DNA from 4 places in the Streptomyces sp. NPDC059564 genome. Region 1 is predicted to be linked to each of the others. Evidence: riboswitches for the same ligand, from Rfam matches in the RefSeq annotation. Region 1 holds a riboswitch; each other region holds the start of a gene.

Region 1 (3,910 bases):
GGTCGGCGACGTCCGCGGACCAGAACACCTTCGAGGGCCGCGACGCCTCCACCGGCGAGGTCAAGTGGACCGGCACCCGTGCCGACCTCGTCTTCGGGTCGAACTCGGAGCTGCGCGCGCTCGCGGAGGTCTACGCGAGCGACGACGCGAAGGAGAAGTTCGTGAAGGACTTCGTCTCCGCGTGGGACAAGGTCATGGACCTGGACCGGTTCGACCTCGTCTGACCGTGACGTCCGGGCCGGAACGGGCGGTGCGCCCGTTCCGGCCCGCTGCCGTGGGTCAGACCCCGTCGGGCGTGACCTCGCCGCGCACCAGGTGCGCCGCCGCCACCAGGTGCTCCAGCGAGGCCCGGGTCTCGGCCCAGCCGCGGGTCTTCAGACCGCAGTCGGGGTTCACCCAGAGCCGCTCGGCGGGGATGGCCTCAAGTCCCTTGCGCAGCAGGGCCGCCGCCTCTTGCGTGGAGGGGATGCGCGGGGAGTGGATGTCCCAGACGCCGGGACCGGCCTCGCGCGGGTAACCGTGCTCGGCCAGCTCCGTCGCGACCTGCATGTGGGAGCGGGCCGCCTCCAGGCTGATGACGTCGGCGTCGAGGTCGTCGATGGCCCGGACGATGTCGCCGAACTCGGCGTAGCACATGTGCGTGTGGATCTGGGTCTCCGGCCGGACGCCCGAGGTCGTCAGGCGGAAGGACCCGGTGGCCCAGGCGAGGTAGTCGGCGTGTCCGCCGGCGCGCAGCGGGAGCGTCTCGCGCAGTGCGGGCTCGTCGACCTGGATGACCGAAGTCCCGGCCGCTTCGAGGTCGTTGACCTCGTCGCGCAGGGCGAGACCGACCTGGCGGGCGGTCTCCCCGAGGGGCTGGTCGTCGCGTACGAAGGACCAGGCGAGCATGGTGACGGGCCCGGTCAGCATGCCCTTGACCGGCTTGGCCGTCTGCGCCTGGGCGTACGTCGTCCAGCGCACGGTCATCGGCTCCGGGCGGGAGATGTCCCCGGCCAGGACCGGCGGGCGGACGTAGCGGGTGCCGTACGACTGGACCCAGCCGTGCCGGGTGGCGAGGTAGCCCGTCAGCCGCTCGGCGAAGTACTGCACCATGTCGTTGCGTTCGGGCTCGCCGTGCACGAGGACGTCGACGCCGGTCTTCTCCTGGAAGGCGATGACCTCGCGGATCTCGGTCTTGATGCGCTCCTCGTACCCGGCGGTGCCGATGCGCCCGGCCCGCAGGTCGGCGCGGGCCACGCGCAGTTCGTCGGTCTGCGGGAAGGAGCCGATGGTCGTGGTGGGCAGCAGCGGCAGGCCCAGGTGGGCGCGCTGGGCGGCGGCGCGCGCGGGGTAGGGCCGCGAGCGGCGGCCGTCGGCCTCGGTGATCGCGGCGGCGCGGGCCCGTACGGCGGGGTCCCGGGTGATCGGGGAGGTGGCGCGGGAGGCGAGATCGGCCCGGTTGGCGGCGAGTTCGGCGGTGATCGCGTCGGTGCCCTGGGCCAGGCCCCGGGCGAGGGTGGTGATCTCGGTGGTCTTCTGCCGGGCGAAGGCCAGCCAGCGCCGGATCTGCGGGTCGATGTCGCGTTCGGCGGTGGCGTCCAGCGGTACGTGGAGCAGGGAGCAGGAGGCGGCGACGTCGACCCGGCCGGCGAGGCCGAGCAGGGTGCCGAGGGTGGCGAGGGCCTTCTCGTAGTCGTTGATCCAGACGTTGCGGCCGTTCACGACGCCGGCGACCAGGCGCTTGCCGGGGATGCCGCCGACGGCGGCGAGGTCGCGGAGGTTGGCTGCCGCGGCGTCGGTGAAGTCGAGGGCGAGTCCCTCGACGGGCGCCTTGGCCAGGACGGGCAGGGCCTCGCCGAGCCGGTCGAAGTAGGAGGCGACGAGCAGCTTGGGGCGCTCCGTCAGGGCGCCGAGCTCCCGGTAGGTGCGGGCGGCCACGTTCAGTTCGGCCGGGGTGCGGTCCTGGACGAGGGCGGGCTCGTCGAGCTGTACCCACTCGGCGCCCGCGGCGCGCAGGTCCGCGAGGACCTCGGCGTAGACGGGCAGCAGCCGGTCGAGCAGGGTCAGCGGCTCGAACCCGGCCGCCGCGGCGGGGGCGGGCTTGGCGAGGAGCAGGTAGGTCACCGGGCCGACGAGGACCGGGCGGGCGGTGTGGCCGAGTGCCAGGGCCTCCTTCAGTTCGGCGACCTGCTGGGCGGAATCGGCCGTGAAGACGGTGTCGGGGCCCAGTTCGGGGACGAGGAAGTGGTAGTTCGTGTCGAACCACTTGGTCATCTCCAGCGGGGCCGCGTCCTGGGTGCCGCGCGCCATCGCGAAGTACCCGTCGAGGGGGTCCGCGGCGACGGCCGTCCGGTGGCGGGCGGGGATCGCGCCGACCATGACGGTGGTGTCCAGGACATGGTCGTAGTACGAGAAGTCGCCGGTCGGGACTTCGGTGATGCCGGCCTCGGCGAGCTGGGCCCAGTGGGTGCGGCGCAGGTCGCGGGCGGTGTCCCGGAGGGCTTCGGCGCTGACGCGGCCCTTCCAGTAGCCCTCGACGGCCTTCTTCAGTTCGCGGTTCTGGCCCTGGCGGGGGTAGCCGTACACGGTGGCCCGTACTGCCGCGGCTGCGGACTCGGTGGTCACGGAACTCTCCTTCGCGAGTGTGTCTCCATGGACCCGGTGGGGGCCGAGGGCGCGAGGGGTGCCGGAACGGGCGGACCGCCGCCTTTCGCGTACGGCTGGTACGCGACGGGAGGATCCGTCCGAGGTGCACGCCAACCCGCCCACGAGGTCACCGGGAAACCGTGCGCGGTCGATCGCGCACGGGCAACGGGCAGGTCTTCGGACTCGCGGGCACGCCTGCCGGTCTCCCGGCGGGCACCTACTGGCCGTCGCTTCCCAGGACCGGTTCCGGTCCCAGTGCGTATGACGGCGGTCGTTCCCGCTCACCGCTGCGGGGCAGTCCCGGATTCCCACCGGGTTCCCTCTTACGACGCATCCCGTCTGGCGGACGGGGCGAACCAGCTGCGTGGGCCACCCTAGGCCGCCGCACCGGAGGATGAACACAGCTGTCCACGTTCCGGACGCGGAAACGAGACGCGGCGCGGGCCGCGGCGACACCACTCGCCCCGCCCACGCCGCTCTCCGCGTCTCCGGCGCACCCTCTGCCCGGAGACGTGCCGGGGCCCCTCAGCCGCGGCCGTACGTGTGGAACCCGCGGCCGCTCTTGCGGCCGAGGAGACCTGCCTGCACCATCCGCCGGAGCACCGGGGGCGGGGCGTACAGGGGTTCCTTGAACTCCTCGTAGAGGGACTGGGCGATGGCCTCGACGGTGTCCAGTCCGATCAGGTCGGCGAGTTTGAGCGGCCCCATGGGGTGGGCGCAGCCCAGTTCCATGCCGGCGTCGACGTCGGCGGGGCTGGCGAACCCCGATTCGGCCATGCGGATGGCCGAGAGGAGATAGGGGATCAGCAGCGCGTTGACGACGAAGCCCGCCCGGTCCTGGGAGCGGACCGTGGTCTTGCCGAGGGCGCCCTGGGCGAAGGCCTCGACGGTGGCCAGGGTGTCGGCCGAGGTGTGGAGGGAGGAGACGACCTCCACCAGCGGCAGGACGGGGACCGGGTTGAAGAAGTGCAGTCCCACGACCCGGTCGGCGCGGCGGGTGGCCATGCCGAGCCGCATGACCGGGATAGCGGAGGTGTTGGTGGCGAGGATCGCCTCCGGGTCCTCCACGGTCTTGTCGAGGCGGGTGAAGACCTCCGCCTTCGCGTCGGGGTTCTCGGTGACGGCCTCGATGACCAGCTGCCGGTCGGCGAGGTCCTCCAGGTCCCCGGTGAACACGAGCCGGGCCAGGGCGTCCTCGGCGGAGATCCGGTCGAGCTTGCCGCGCTGGACGGCGCGTTCGAGGGATACGGCGACGCGTTCGCGGGCGGCCAGGGCGGCGGTGGCG
Region 2 (3,910 bases), on a different contig from region 1:
GCGAAGCCGGCCGGGCCGCCGAGCGAGACCAGCAGCGGCAGCGCCCCGGTCACGCAGAAGCCCAGCGGCACCCGGAAGGCCCGCCACAGCTGCCGGCCCGCGACCCCGGCCGGACCCAGCAGCACGGCCAGCGTCGCGGCGCCGACCAGCGGCCCGCCGGGCCAGGGCGGCAGGCACACGGCGGCGACCGTCAGTCCGAGCCCCAGGAGCGCCTTCTCCAGCGGATGCCGCCCCCGCCACCGGCTCGCGTGCGCCGCCACGTCGATCGGCAACACCGCCTACGCCTCCGGCGGGGCGGGGACGGGCGACGCGTCGGGGCTCGCGGCCGCCGCCTGGGCCAGGCCCTGGCGGCGCCCCTTGCGGACGCCGAAGTAGTACGCGAGCAGGCCCGCGCCCAGGGCGGCCTGGAGGGCGAACAGTGCCGACTCGACCTCCCCGGACGGGGGTTCGTACAGCGGCGAGAACCAGGGCTCGTAGTCCGGCTTCAGTTCCGTGATGGCCGACTCGGCCTGCGCGTCCGCGCCCGTGAACGGCTCCTCCTTACCGTCGCCGAGCCCCAGCGCGAGCGGGAGCACGGCCAGCGCCGCCACCACGAGCAGCAGCAGGGTGTTGATCTTCGCGTTCCGGGACATCGCCATCAGAGGGCCGCCTCCTGCTTCGCCTTCGCGCTGCCGGTCAGCTTCGCGACCCCGAGCCGGACCAGGTCCGACTTGCTGGACTGCATCAGCAGCCGCATCACGAGGACGGTCAGCAGGCCCTCGCTCACCGCGAGCGGGATCTGGGTCAGGGCGAAGATGCCCGCGAACTTCTCCAGCGCGCCCGGGAATCCGCTGCCCGGATCCGGGAAGGCCAGCGCCAGCTGGACGGAGGTGACGCAGTAGGTGACGAGGTCGGCGACGAAGGCCCCGCAGAAGACCGTCACCATCAGCGGCGCACCCGACTTCCGCAGCAGCCGGTACACGCCGTAGCCCGCCCAGGGGCCGGCGATGGCCATCGAGAAGACGTTCGCGCCGAGGGTGGTGAGCCCACCGTGCGCGAGCAGCAGCGCCTGGAAGAGCAGGGTGATCGTGCCGAGCACCGCCATGATCGGCGGCCGGAACAGGATGGCCCCGAGCCCGGTTCCGGTCGGGTGCGAGCAACTGCCCGTCACCGACGGGATCTTGAGTGCGGACAGGACGAACGTGAACGCACCCGACGCCCCGAGCAGCAGCGTGCTCTCCGGGTTCGCCTTCACCTCGCGGGTGAGGGCGCGGACGCCGTGGACGACGAACGGGGCGGACGCGGCGCCCCAGGCGACCGCGTGCAAGGGGGGCAGGAACCCCTCGGCTATATGCATGGTTGTGGGAGACCTCTCCAGCACCTCGTGGATGGACGACGCGCCCCGGCCGGTCTCCTGGCTCACGGGTACTGATGCCCTGACTCCGCCTTCCCGGGGCCGTGCGGTCTCCCGCGCGGGCCCAGTGGCTTCCCGCGTACGTACAGGAGTGGAGCCGGACTTCCCGATCACAGTGGCGAGGGCCGCACCGGTTTTCCACCGGTTTCCCGAACGCCAAGGCCAGCTGACCCTAGTCGGCCGCACGGACCGGTCACAACCCGCCCCAATCCCGCCGATCGGGTGGCCGGATTCCGCTTGGCTGTCACCCAACGTGTTCACGCCGCTACCATCTGCACCAACCGCCCCGCCCGAAAAGGGAGTTCCGCATGGCCGTGACCACCGAAGACTGGCTGCCCCGCATCGCCGCGCTGTTCCGCACCTACGATCTCGACGGCGACGGCCAGCTCGGCCGCGAGGACCTCATCGCCTACGCCGGCCGGCTCGGCGAGCAGCTCACCGAACCCGGTGACACCCGCCGCCGCACCGCCCTCTTCGACGCCTACAACGAACTCTGGACCCAGCTCCAGACCGCCGCCGACACCGACCGCGGCGGCCGCGTCAGCGAGCAGGAGTTCGTCGCGGCCGCCGCCCGCGACGCCTTCGACGGAGACCGCACCTTCCGCGCCTCCACCCTGCGTGCCCTCGACGCCCTCGCCGACGCCCTCGACCGGGACGGGGACGGCCGCATCGACCGCGCCGAGTACGAGCGCCTCTTCGGCGCGACGGGCCTCTCCGCGGGCACCGACGCCCTCGCCTTCGACCGGATCGACGCGGACGGCGACGGCGCCGTCAGCCGCGAGGAACTGCGCGCCGCCGCCGTGTACCTCTTCCCGCTGGCCGACCCCGCCTGGCTGACCGGCGCCGGCCACCGCCCCGACCGCACCCGCGGCATCGCCCTGGTCGCCCACGACGCCCGCAAGGCGGACCTGCTCGCCTGGGCCGAGCGCCGGGCCGCCGACCTCAAGCCGTATCGCCTCTACGGCACCGGCACCACCGGCACGCTGATCAACCGCATGATCGGCCTGGACGTCACCCCGCTGCGCAGCGGCCCGCTCGGCGGCGACCAGCAGATCGGCGCGCTCGTCACCCAGGGCGAGATCGACATGCTGGTCTTCTTCTACGACCCGCTCGCCTCCCACCCGCACGGCGACGACGTCCGCGCCCTGATCCGGCTCGTCACGCTGGCCGACGTACGGCTGGCGCTGAACGCCGCGAGCGCGGACGCGATGATCGAGAGCCTGTAGCGGCGGCCGCGGGGACCGGGGGTCGGGGGTGCGGAGTGGCCCGGACGGGCGCGGCCCGCTGGCGGCCCCCGCGTCCCCCGGGAAGGCTGGGCTCCGTGACCGCCGACTCCCTCACCTACCCGGACCTCTCCGCCGTCTACGTCAACTGCACCCTGAAGCGCTCGCCCGAGACCAGCAACACCGAGGGCCTGATCGCCAAGAGCCGCGCCGTCATGGAGGCGGCCGGCGCCCGGACCTCACTGATCCGGGCCGTCGACCACGACATCGCCACCGGCGTCTGGCCCGACATGACCGAGCACGGCTGGGAGAGCGACCAGTGGCCGGTCCTCTACAGCCAGATCATGGACGCCGACATCCTCGTGCTCTGCGGCCCGATCTGGCTCGGCGACAACAGCTCGGTGATGAAGCAGGTCATCGAGCGGCTCTACGCCTGCTCCTCGATCCTGAACGAGCAGGGCCAGTACGCCTACTACGGGCGCGTCGGCGGGGCCCTGATCACCGGCAACGAGGACGGCGTCAAACACTGCGCCATGAACGTCCTCTACAGCCTCCAGCACCTCGGCTACGCGATCCCGCCGCAGGCCGACGCGGGCTGGATCGGCGAGGCCGGGCCCGGCCCCTCGTACCTGGACCCGGGATCCGGCGGCCCCGAGAACGACTTCACCAACCGCAACACGGCCTTCATGTCCTGGAACCTGATGCACCTCGCCGCCCTCCTCAAACGCGCCGGCGGCATCCCCGCCCACGGCAACCAGCGCTCCCTGTGGGACGCCGGCTGCCGCTTCGACTTCCCCAACCCCGAACACCGCTGAGCGGGTACGGGGGCGGGTTCAGCAGGTGTTCGGGTGGGCGACGTCCACCACGTACCGCTCGGGCGAGTGGAGGACGCTGGTGGTGAAGGACGGCCGGGTGTCGAAGGCGGCGCCGAAGGTCACGTACCCCTCGAAGTCGCCCGTCATGGCGATGCCCTTGAGCTTGCTGAGGTTGATCGTCTGGAGCTTGGGGCCCTGGTAGACGTTCTGGCCCGCGTCGTTGTGCGCGGCGGCGGGGTGCAGGCGGATCTCCAGGAAGTACGTCCCGGGCAGCGGCACGGGCTTGCCGGAGCCGTCGTAGACCAGCTCGGAGACGGGTGTGACGGTGACCGGCGGGACGGAGCCCTGCAGGTCGATGACGATCCGGTCGTACGTGCAGTGACCGCCCCAGCGGGCGTTCACGACGAGCGGGGTCTGGGTGCGGACGGACGGCGTGGTGGGTGCTGCGGACGCGGCGGCCGAAGCCGGTGCCGAGAGCG
Region 3 (3,910 bases), on a different contig from region 1:
GCCGTCGCCGACCCGGGCTCGGTGCGGCTGTCCGAGGTGCCGTGGACCGAGTCGAAGATCGTCGCCCCGGCCGGGCTGGTCGCCACCGCCGAGGAGAAGGCCGAGCTCGCGGCGGCCGGCCTCGACAGCGGCGGCGGCCGGGTCCCGGAACCCGTCAGGTGAGCGGCGTCCGCGGGGCGCTGGCGAAGGCGCGGTTCTACGTACGGGAGTTCTCGGGCGAGGCCGCGTACGAGCGCTACGTCGCCCACGCCCGCTCGCACGACCCGGACGCCGAGGTCCTGACCCGGCGCGCCTTCGAGCGGGCCCGCACGGACGCCCGCGAAGCGGACCCCCGCGAGGGCTTCCGCTGCTGCTGAACCCCGCACCGCGCAGGACACCGGGCCGCCGGGCTCCCCTCCGAGGGAACCCGGCGGCCCTTCGCGCGGGCGCCCGTGCACACTCGGAGCCATGGACTTCGAGATCCGGGCGGCCGTGCCCGCCGAATACGACGAGCTGGGCGAGATCACCGGGCAGGCCTACACCGGGGACGGACTGCTCGACCTGAACGAGGACGACCACTACCTGAACGTCCTGCGGGACGTCGCGGGCCGGGCCGGCGACGGCGAGGTGCTCGTCGCGGCACAGGACGAAGAGCTGCTCGGCGGAGTGACGTTCGCCGCACCCGGCAGCCGGCTCGCCGACATCGCGGGACCCGGCGAGGCCGAGTTCCGGATGCTGGCCGTGACCTCCGCCGCGCGCGGCAAGGGGGTCGGCGAGGCCCTCGTACGCGCCTGCGTCGACCGTGCCCGGGCCCTGGAGGTCACGGCGCTGGTGCTGTCGACCCAGCCCGCCATGGAGGGCGCCCAACGCCTCTACGGGCGCCTCGGCTTCGTCCGTACGCCGGAGCTGGACTGGTCCCCGATCCCCGCGCTGACCCTCCTCACATACCGACTGGAGCTGTGACACCACGCTGAGCGAAGGGCGCGCCGACACTACATGTGGGGGCTACCGCATCGGGCCGCCCCCACATGTATGCTCATGGCTGCTGTCGTCGCAGGGGAATCCGGTGCGAATCCGGAACTGTCCCGCAACGGTGTGAAGTGCACCCATTCGTGCTCCGCAAGTCCGAGGACCTGCCGACAGCGCGCCCGGCTCGACCGAACCGGGTGCCGATTCGTCCGGGCCTCGCGGTTGGGCCGGTGGACGCCATGCGGTGGTGCGCCTTCCCGCCACGCCCGCATGCGCCCGCCCGCGCCCCGCCCCGCCGATGACCGGGCCGAGCGAGGGAGAGCTCCCCCCGTGACCATCGCGCCTGCCGCACCGCGCGCCGAGTCCGACCAGCCCGCAGCCGAAGGCCCCGGGGCCGCGCTGCTGCGGACCCTCACCGAGCTGACGGCCGACCTCGCCGACACCGACCCGGGCCGGGTCGCCGCCGCCGCCCTGCGCGGCCGCAGCTCCGTCGCGGACGAGGCCGAGCTGCGGGGGCTGGCCACCGAGGCCGCCGCGGGCCTGATCTCGGAGGACCCGGCGTACTCCCGCCTCGCCGCCCGCCTGCTCACGCTGGCCGTGGCCGACGAGGCCGCGGGCCAGGGGTCGACCTCCTTCGCCGAATCCGTCGCCGTGGGCCACCGCGAGGGCCTGATCGCCGACCGCACCGCCGAGTTCGTGGCCCTCCACGCCGCCCGGCTCGACTCCCTGGTCGAGCACGCGCTCGCCGAGGGCGCGGACGACCGCTTCGGCTTCTTCGGCCTGCGCACCCTGCACAGCCGCTACCTGCTGCGCCACCCCATCACCCGCCAGGTGATCGAGACCCCGCAGTACTTCATGCTGCGCGTGGCCTGCGGCCTCGCCGAGAACGAGTCCGTCCAGGCCGTCGAGGAAGTCGCCTCCCTCTACCGGCTGATGAGCCGCCTGGACTACCTGCCGTCCTCCCCCACGCTCTTCAACTCCGGCACCCGCCACCCGCAGATGTCCTCCTGCTACCTGCTGGACTCCCCGCTGGACGAGCTGGACTCGATCTACGACCGCTATCACCAGGTCGCGCGCCTCTCCAAGCACGCCGGCGGCATCGGCCTGTCGTACTCCCGCATCCGCGCCCGCGGTTCGCTGATCCGCGGCACCAACGGCCACTCCAACGGCATCGTGCCGTTCCTGAAGACCCTCGACGCCTCCGTCGCCGCCGTGAACCAGGGCGGCCGCCGCAAGGGCGCCGCCGCCGTCTACCTGGAGACCTGGCACGCGGACATCGAGGAGTTCCTGGAGCTCCGCGACAACACCGGTGAGGACCAGCGCCGTACGCACAACCTGAACCTCGCCCACTGGGTGCCGGACGAGTTCATGCGCCGCGTGAACGCCGACGCCGACTGGTCGCTGTTCTCCCCGGCCGACGTCCCCGAGCTGGTCGACCTGTGGGGCGACGACTTCGACGCCGCCTACCGCAAGGCCGAAGAGGCCGGCCTGGCCCGCAAGACGATGCCCGCCCGCGACCTGTACGGCCGGATGATGCGCACCCTCGCGCAGACCGGCCAGGGCTGGATGACCTTCAAGGACGCCTCCAACCGCACGGCGAACCAGACCGCCGAGCCGGGCACGGTCGTCCACTCCTCCAACCTGTGCACCGAGATCATCGAGGTCACCAACGACGGCGAGACCGCCGTCTGCAACCTCGGCTCGGTCAACATGGGCGCCTTCGTGGTGGACGGGGAGATCGACTGGGAGCGCCTGGACGAGACCGTCCGCACCGCCGTCACCTTCCTCGACCGCGTCGTCGACATCAACTTCTACCCGACCGAGCAGGCCGGGCGCTCCAACTCCCGCTGGCGGCCCGTGGGCCTGGGCGCGATGGGCCTCCAGGACGTCTTCTTCAAGATGAAGATGCCCTTCGACTCCCCCGAGGCGAAGGCCCTGTCCACCAAGCTCTCCGAGCGCATCATGCTGGCCGCGTACGAGGCCTCCTGCGACCTCGCCGAGCGCAGCGGCCCCCTCCCGGCCTGGGAGCAGACCCGCACCGCCCGCGGCGTCCTGCACCCCGACCACTACGACGTCGAGCTGAACTGGCCCGAGCGCTGGGACGCCCTGCGCGCCCGCATCGCGAAGAGCGGCATGCGCAACTCGCTGCTCCTGGCCATCGCCCCGACGGCGACCATCGCCTCCATCGCGGGCGTGTACGAGTGCATCGAGCCGCAGGTCTCCAACCTCTTCAAGCGCGAGACGCTCAGCGGCGAGTTCCTCCAGGTCAACGGCTACCTGGTGGAGGAGCTGAAGAAGCTCGGCGTGTGGGACGCGCAGACCCGCGAGGCGCTGCGCGAGTCCAGCGGCTCCGTGCAGGGCTTCGGCTGGATCCCGGCCGAGGTGCGCGAGCTGTACCGCACGGCGTGGGAGATCCCGCAGCGCGGTCTGATCGACATGGCGGCGGCCCGTACGCCGTTCCTCGACCAGGCGCAGTCGCTGAACCTGTTCCTGGAGACGCCCACCATCGGCAAGCTGAGCTCGATGTACGCGTACGCCTGGAAGCAGGGTCTGAAGACCACGTACTACCTGCGTTCGCGCCCGGCGACGAAGATCGCCCGCGCCGCCTCCGGCAGCGCCGTCCCCGCGGCCACCCCGCTCCCGCAGGCCGTCGACGCCGACGCCCTGGCCTGCTCCCTTGAGAACCCCGAGTCCTGCGAGGCCTGCCAGTAATGAGCTCCACCGCAAAGAAGAACCTGCTCGACCCGGGCTTCGAACTGACCCTGCGTCCCATGCGCTACCCGGACTTCTACGAGCGCTACCGGGACGCGATCAAGAACACCTGGACCGTCGAGGAGGTCGACCTCCACTCGGACGTCGCCGACCTCGCGAAGCTGACGCCGGCCGAGCAGCACATGATCGGCCGTCTGGTCGCGTTCTTCGCGACGGGCGACTCGATCGTCTCGAACAACCTCGTCCTGAC
Region 4 (3,910 bases), on a different contig from region 1:
CCGACGACCATCCCGAGGAGCACCCGGGGCATGCGGACGTCCCACACGATGGAGGCGAAGGCCCCGCCGCCCGCCCCCGGCCCGGCGAGCAGGAGGTCGAGGACCTTGCCGGGGCCGATCCGTACGGGCCCCAGGGCGAGCCCCGCCACCCCCGACGCGGCGAGCAGGACGGCGAGCAGGACGAGGACGGCGGTGGTCCGGCGCCGCTTCACGCGGCGTCGGGGTGCAGCTGGCGGCCCAGGGACTCGGCGGCGTCGGCGACCCGCACGCCGAGGACGGCGGATGACAGCGGCAGTACGACGAACCGCTGGTTCCTGATCGCGGGAACCTGCGCCAGCGCCGGGTCGTTCAACAGGCGCCGCTTCTTGGACTCGACGGTGGTGCCGCCGTAGTCGTAGATGAGGACGACCTCGGGCTTGCGCTCGATGACCTTCTCCCACGACACGTCGCCGAAGGTGTCCTTGAGGTCGGCGAAGACGTTCGTCCCCCCGGCGCGGGAGACGATCTCGTTGCCTATGCCGTCGCCTCCCGAGGTGAAGGCGGAGTCCTCGCCCGAGTCGTAGACGAAGACGGAGGGCCTGGGCTTGTCCTTCACCCGTGCGGTGACGGCGTCGACGCGGCGCTGCTCGTCCTCGATGAGGGCGGCGCCGCGTTCGGGCACGCCGAAGGTCCGGGCGACTTCGGTGATCTCGGTCTTCAGCTGGGCGAGGCCGACGGGGCCCTGGGTGCAGTACTCCACGCTCAGGCGGGAGTTGATGCCGGACTTCGCCAGTCCTTCGCGGTCGCGGCCCTGCGCCTTGTCGAAGGCGCTGGCGTAGCCGCCGTACACGAAGTCGGGGTCGGCGCCGAGGAGGACCTCCTTGGAGGGGTACTCCTCGGCCAGCACCTTGATCTTGTCGTAGGCGGGCCGGTAGGCGGGCAGCACGGAGTCGTCGAGGTAGGCCGTGCCCGCGATCCGGTCCTGGAGTCCGAGGGCGAGCATGATCTCGGTGGCGTGCTGGTTCATGGTGACGGCCCGCTGCGGCGGCGCCTGGTAGGTGCTGCTGACACCGCAGTTGGTGAGGGTGTACGGGAACCCGGGCGCGGCTTTCGCTTCGGAGGCGGCGGGCCGGCCGGGTCCGCCGCAGGCGGCGAGCGGGATCAGGAACGCGAGGGCGGCGAAGGAGCGCAGGGCTGCGCGGGAACGCGACATGGGGAGGCCTCTCCGGGGGATCCTCGTCCCCGGTCGAAGTGAAGAGGCGGCGCGTCAGTGTCTGACTTCCGGGATCCCGCGGGCGGGATCACCGGTCACAGTGGCGGGACCGCACCGGATTCGCACCGGTTTCCTGTCCTGCGCCGCCCGGGACAACCCGGCCAAGTGTGCCAGATGCGGCCTTTTGCCCGGAACTCCAGCCCCCCGGCCGGATCCGGACGCACCGGAGGCCCGTGTCGGCGGCGGTTTGCGCGCGGGCACGGGCCTCTGGCTGTTTTCCGATGGCAGGGGCGGCAGGAGTCGAACCTGCGACCTACGGTTTTGGAGACCGTTGCTCTGGCCAGCTGAGCTACACCCCTTCGGTGGGACCAACCATGGCACGGCGCGCCGCGAAGATCCACCGAATTCCGGGGTCAAGTGGTGTGGATTTCGGCCCGGGTGTGGGCGCCGCAGGCCCGGAGCCAGCCGATCAGTTGGGTGTTCTCGCTGGTCAACGCCATGTCCAGGGGTGTCTGGGCGGCGTGGCCGATCCAGTCGATGTCCGCGCCTTGAGACAACAGGTACTGGGCCGTGGACAGTTGGCCGCCGTGGCAGGCGTTCCAGAACGCCCAGTCCACCTCCTCCGGTTCGGCCGGCTCCGCGTCGAGGAGGGCCGTGACGCGGTCGAGCAGGCCGAGGGTGGCGGCGTCGTGGAGATCGGGGCGGGCACCGTGCCCCAGGAGGCGGCGGGCGGCGCGCCACTGGCCGAAGGCGCGGGCGTCGGCGAGCGGGGTGCCGGCGCCGATCAGCCCGCCGGTGGCCTCGATGTCGGCGCCCGCCGCGACGAGGGCGTCGAGGGCCGTCACGTCGTCGTTGCTGGCGGCCCAGTGCAGCGGGGTCTCCTCGTGCGCGCCGACGAAGCGGGCCGCCGGGTCGGCTCCGGCCGCCACCAGGAGGGCGATCACCTCGGCGGTGTGCGGGCAGTGCCCCGGCCAGTCGGTGGCGAGGTGCAGCAGGCTGCGCTCCCCCGCCGCCGCGCCGCGCTTGACGACGCGGGCGCCGGCGAGCCCGGGATGGTCTTCCAGGAGCCGGCGCAATGCCGCGAGGTCGCCGCCCCGGATCGCCGCGGTGACGGCCGCGGCCAGGGGGTCGTCCGATTCCAGTCGCAGCACGGCCCGTCCTCTCCTGCGGGTACGCCGCGCCTCCCGGCCGGCGTCGGGGACTGAGCGTAGCCGCCGGGTCGGCGGGTGACCGGTGCCGACGGGCTCGGCGGGTCAGTCCTCGGGGATGACCCGGCCGTCCTCGTCGAGCGCGAGGTGGATGCGGGCGGGGTCCTGGCTGTTGATGTCGGACGGGCGCGGGCCTTCCGGTCCGTCGGGGCCCCAGCGCAGCAGGCGGCGGGTGCGGGCGATCCGGTACGTGGCGCCCTGGAATCCGAGCCGGTTCACGCGTCCGGCGCGCAGCACGTCGGCGGCTTCGGCGTAGGCGGCCAGCTTCCCCGCCGGTCCCCCGCCGGCCGCCGGGGTGCGGGCGTCGGTGTGCGGGTCGGCGTCGTCGGGGATGAGGCCGCGCATCCGGGGCCACATCCACGTCAGGGCGAAGTCCAGCGACTTGCGGGCGGCGTGCGCGCTCGCGTGCGGGCCGCTGACCGGGGTCCAGCCGCGGGCGCGGCTCTGCTCCACGACCGTGAACGTCGCGGGCAGCAACAGGACGTCGGGGTGGGTGTCGAGAGCCCGCCGCGCGTCGGCGCGCACGTCCTCGGGGAACCGCTCACCGGTGTAGCGCAGGCCGCGCAGGGCCAGCTGCTCCACGGCCTGCGTCGGGGTGACCGGCGCGGCCGGGTCCAGGACCAGGCCGCCGTCGATCCCCGGCTCCTTGACGGCGCGGTTCCAGTCGGGGGCCGGGGGCTCCGGATCGCTCGGCCGGGGCTCCTCGATCCCGCCCGGGCCCGCGCCGGCGTACTCCTCGGCCCGTACGACGCGGTACCGGGTCCCGGCCAGGTCCAGTTCGTCGACCCGCTCGCTCTCCAGCCGGGCCACAGCGGCCAGCAGGGCGCGCCGCTCCGCCCTGTCCCGGGCCTCGTCCTTGGCCCGGAACCACAGCGCCGAGTTCAGGCTGTCGCGCGCCAGCTGCGGGCAGCCGGCCGTCACCGCGATCACCACCCGCCACCGCTGCCCGTCCCCGGCGTCCTGCGCCGCGACCCCGAACAACGGCCCGCGCACCACCACGTCGCCGGCGAGCACCGTGGAGTCGGCCGCGTCGGCCTCCATGACGGCTTCCACCGGTTCCACCGGCACCCGCACCACCACCGGCCGCGTCCCGCCCGGCCCCACACCCTCACGGTCCATGCCCCCATCCTGCCGACCGCGCCCCACCCCTCCCCGGCGTCCTCCCTTCCCGGCGTGCCCGCCCCGGTTTGGGGGGGCCCACGGCCGCGTCCGGCGGGGGCCCGACCCGCCGCGGAGGCGGGCGGTGGCGGGGCCGGGGCGGTCGGAGGATCGTGGGGGTGAGGGGGCGCTGAGGCAGGGGCGGAGAAGGAGGTCCCGACGATGGGCCGCACGGGTCGCCTGAGCCGCACGGGCCACCTGAGCCGCACGGGCCGTCTGGGTCGCCTCAGCCGTCGCGGGCGCCTGCTGCCGGGCACGCTCCTCGCCGTGCTGCTGCTCGGCGCGGGGCCCGGCGGGTCCGGGGAGACCGTTCCCCTGGACGGGAACCGGCCCGGCGAGCGCCTCGACGTCA

What was found. A riboswitch is a leader RNA that binds a small molecule or an ion and turns the genes downstream of it on or off. The one in region 1 is predicted to bind cobalamin.
Region 2: it holds a riboswitch for cobalamin, as region 1 does, so the genes downstream of both, ACFV0Q_RS36465 (energy-coupling factor ABC transporter permease) here and metE (5-methyltetrahydropteroyltriglutamate--homocysteine S-methyltransferase) in region 1, are expected to answer to the same signal.
Region 3: it holds a riboswitch for cobalamin, as region 1 does, so the genes downstream of both, ACFV0Q_RS17310 (ribonucleoside-diphosphate reductase subunit alpha) here and metE (5-methyltetrahydropteroyltriglutamate--homocysteine S-methyltransferase) in region 1, are expected to answer to the same signal.
Region 4: it holds a riboswitch for cobalamin, as region 1 does, so the genes downstream of both, ACFV0Q_RS22060 (ABC transporter substrate-binding protein) here and metE (5-methyltetrahydropteroyltriglutamate--homocysteine S-methyltransferase) in region 1, are expected to answer to the same signal.

The regions. Positions count from the first base shown of each region.
Region 1 is NZ_JBHWBP010000064.1:10,808-14,717, reverse strand. Features, by position in the region: gene katG (catalase/peroxidase HPI) at 1-224, shown strand, start outside; gene metE (5-methyltetrahydropteroyltriglutamate--homocysteine S-methyltransferase) at 280-2,604, opposite strand; cobalamin riboswitch at 2,776-3,001, opposite strand; gene ACFV0Q_RS14390 (3-hydroxybutyryl-CoA dehydrogenase) at 3,151-3,910, opposite strand, start outside.
Region 2 is NZ_JBHWBP010000401.1:1,777-5,686, forward strand. Features, by position in the region: gene cbiQ (cobalt ECF transporter T component CbiQ) at 1-275, opposite strand, end outside; gene ACFV0Q_RS36460 (energy-coupling factor ABC transporter substrate-binding protein) at 279-632, opposite strand; gene ACFV0Q_RS36465 (energy-coupling factor ABC transporter permease) at 638-1,336, opposite strand; cobalamin riboswitch at 1,366-1,569, opposite strand; gene ACFV0Q_RS36470 (methylglyoxal synthase) at 1,702-2,619, shown strand; gene ACFV0Q_RS36475 (flavodoxin family protein) at 2,715-3,431, shown strand; gene ACFV0Q_RS36480 (hypothetical protein) at 3,450-3,910, opposite strand, start outside.
Region 3 is NZ_JBHWBP010000087.1:8,289-12,198, forward strand. Features, by position in the region: gene ACFV0Q_RS17295 (carbon starvation CstA family protein) at 1-162, shown strand, start outside; gene ACFV0Q_RS17300 (CstA-like transporter-associated (seleno)protein) at 159-356, shown strand; gene ACFV0Q_RS17305 (GNAT family N-acetyltransferase) at 448-942, shown strand; cobalamin riboswitch at 1,002-1,135, shown strand; gene ACFV0Q_RS17310 (ribonucleoside-diphosphate reductase subunit alpha) at 1,279-3,660, shown strand; gene ACFV0Q_RS17315 (ribonucleotide-diphosphate reductase subunit beta) at 3,660-3,910, shown strand, end outside.
Region 4 is NZ_JBHWBP010000131.1:12,865-16,774, reverse strand. Features, by position in the region: gene ACFV0Q_RS22065 (FecCD family ABC transporter permease) at 1-212, opposite strand, end outside; gene ACFV0Q_RS22060 (ABC transporter substrate-binding protein) at 209-1,192, opposite strand; cobalamin riboswitch at 1,228-1,367, opposite strand; tRNA gene ACFV0Q_RS22055 (tRNA-Trp) at 1,475-1,551, opposite strand; gene ACFV0Q_RS22050 (ankyrin repeat domain-containing protein) at 1,606-2,343, opposite strand; gene ACFV0Q_RS22045 (DUF5954 family protein) at 2,446-3,519, opposite strand; gene ACFV0Q_RS22040 (DUF4352 domain-containing protein) at 3,721-3,910, shown strand, end outside.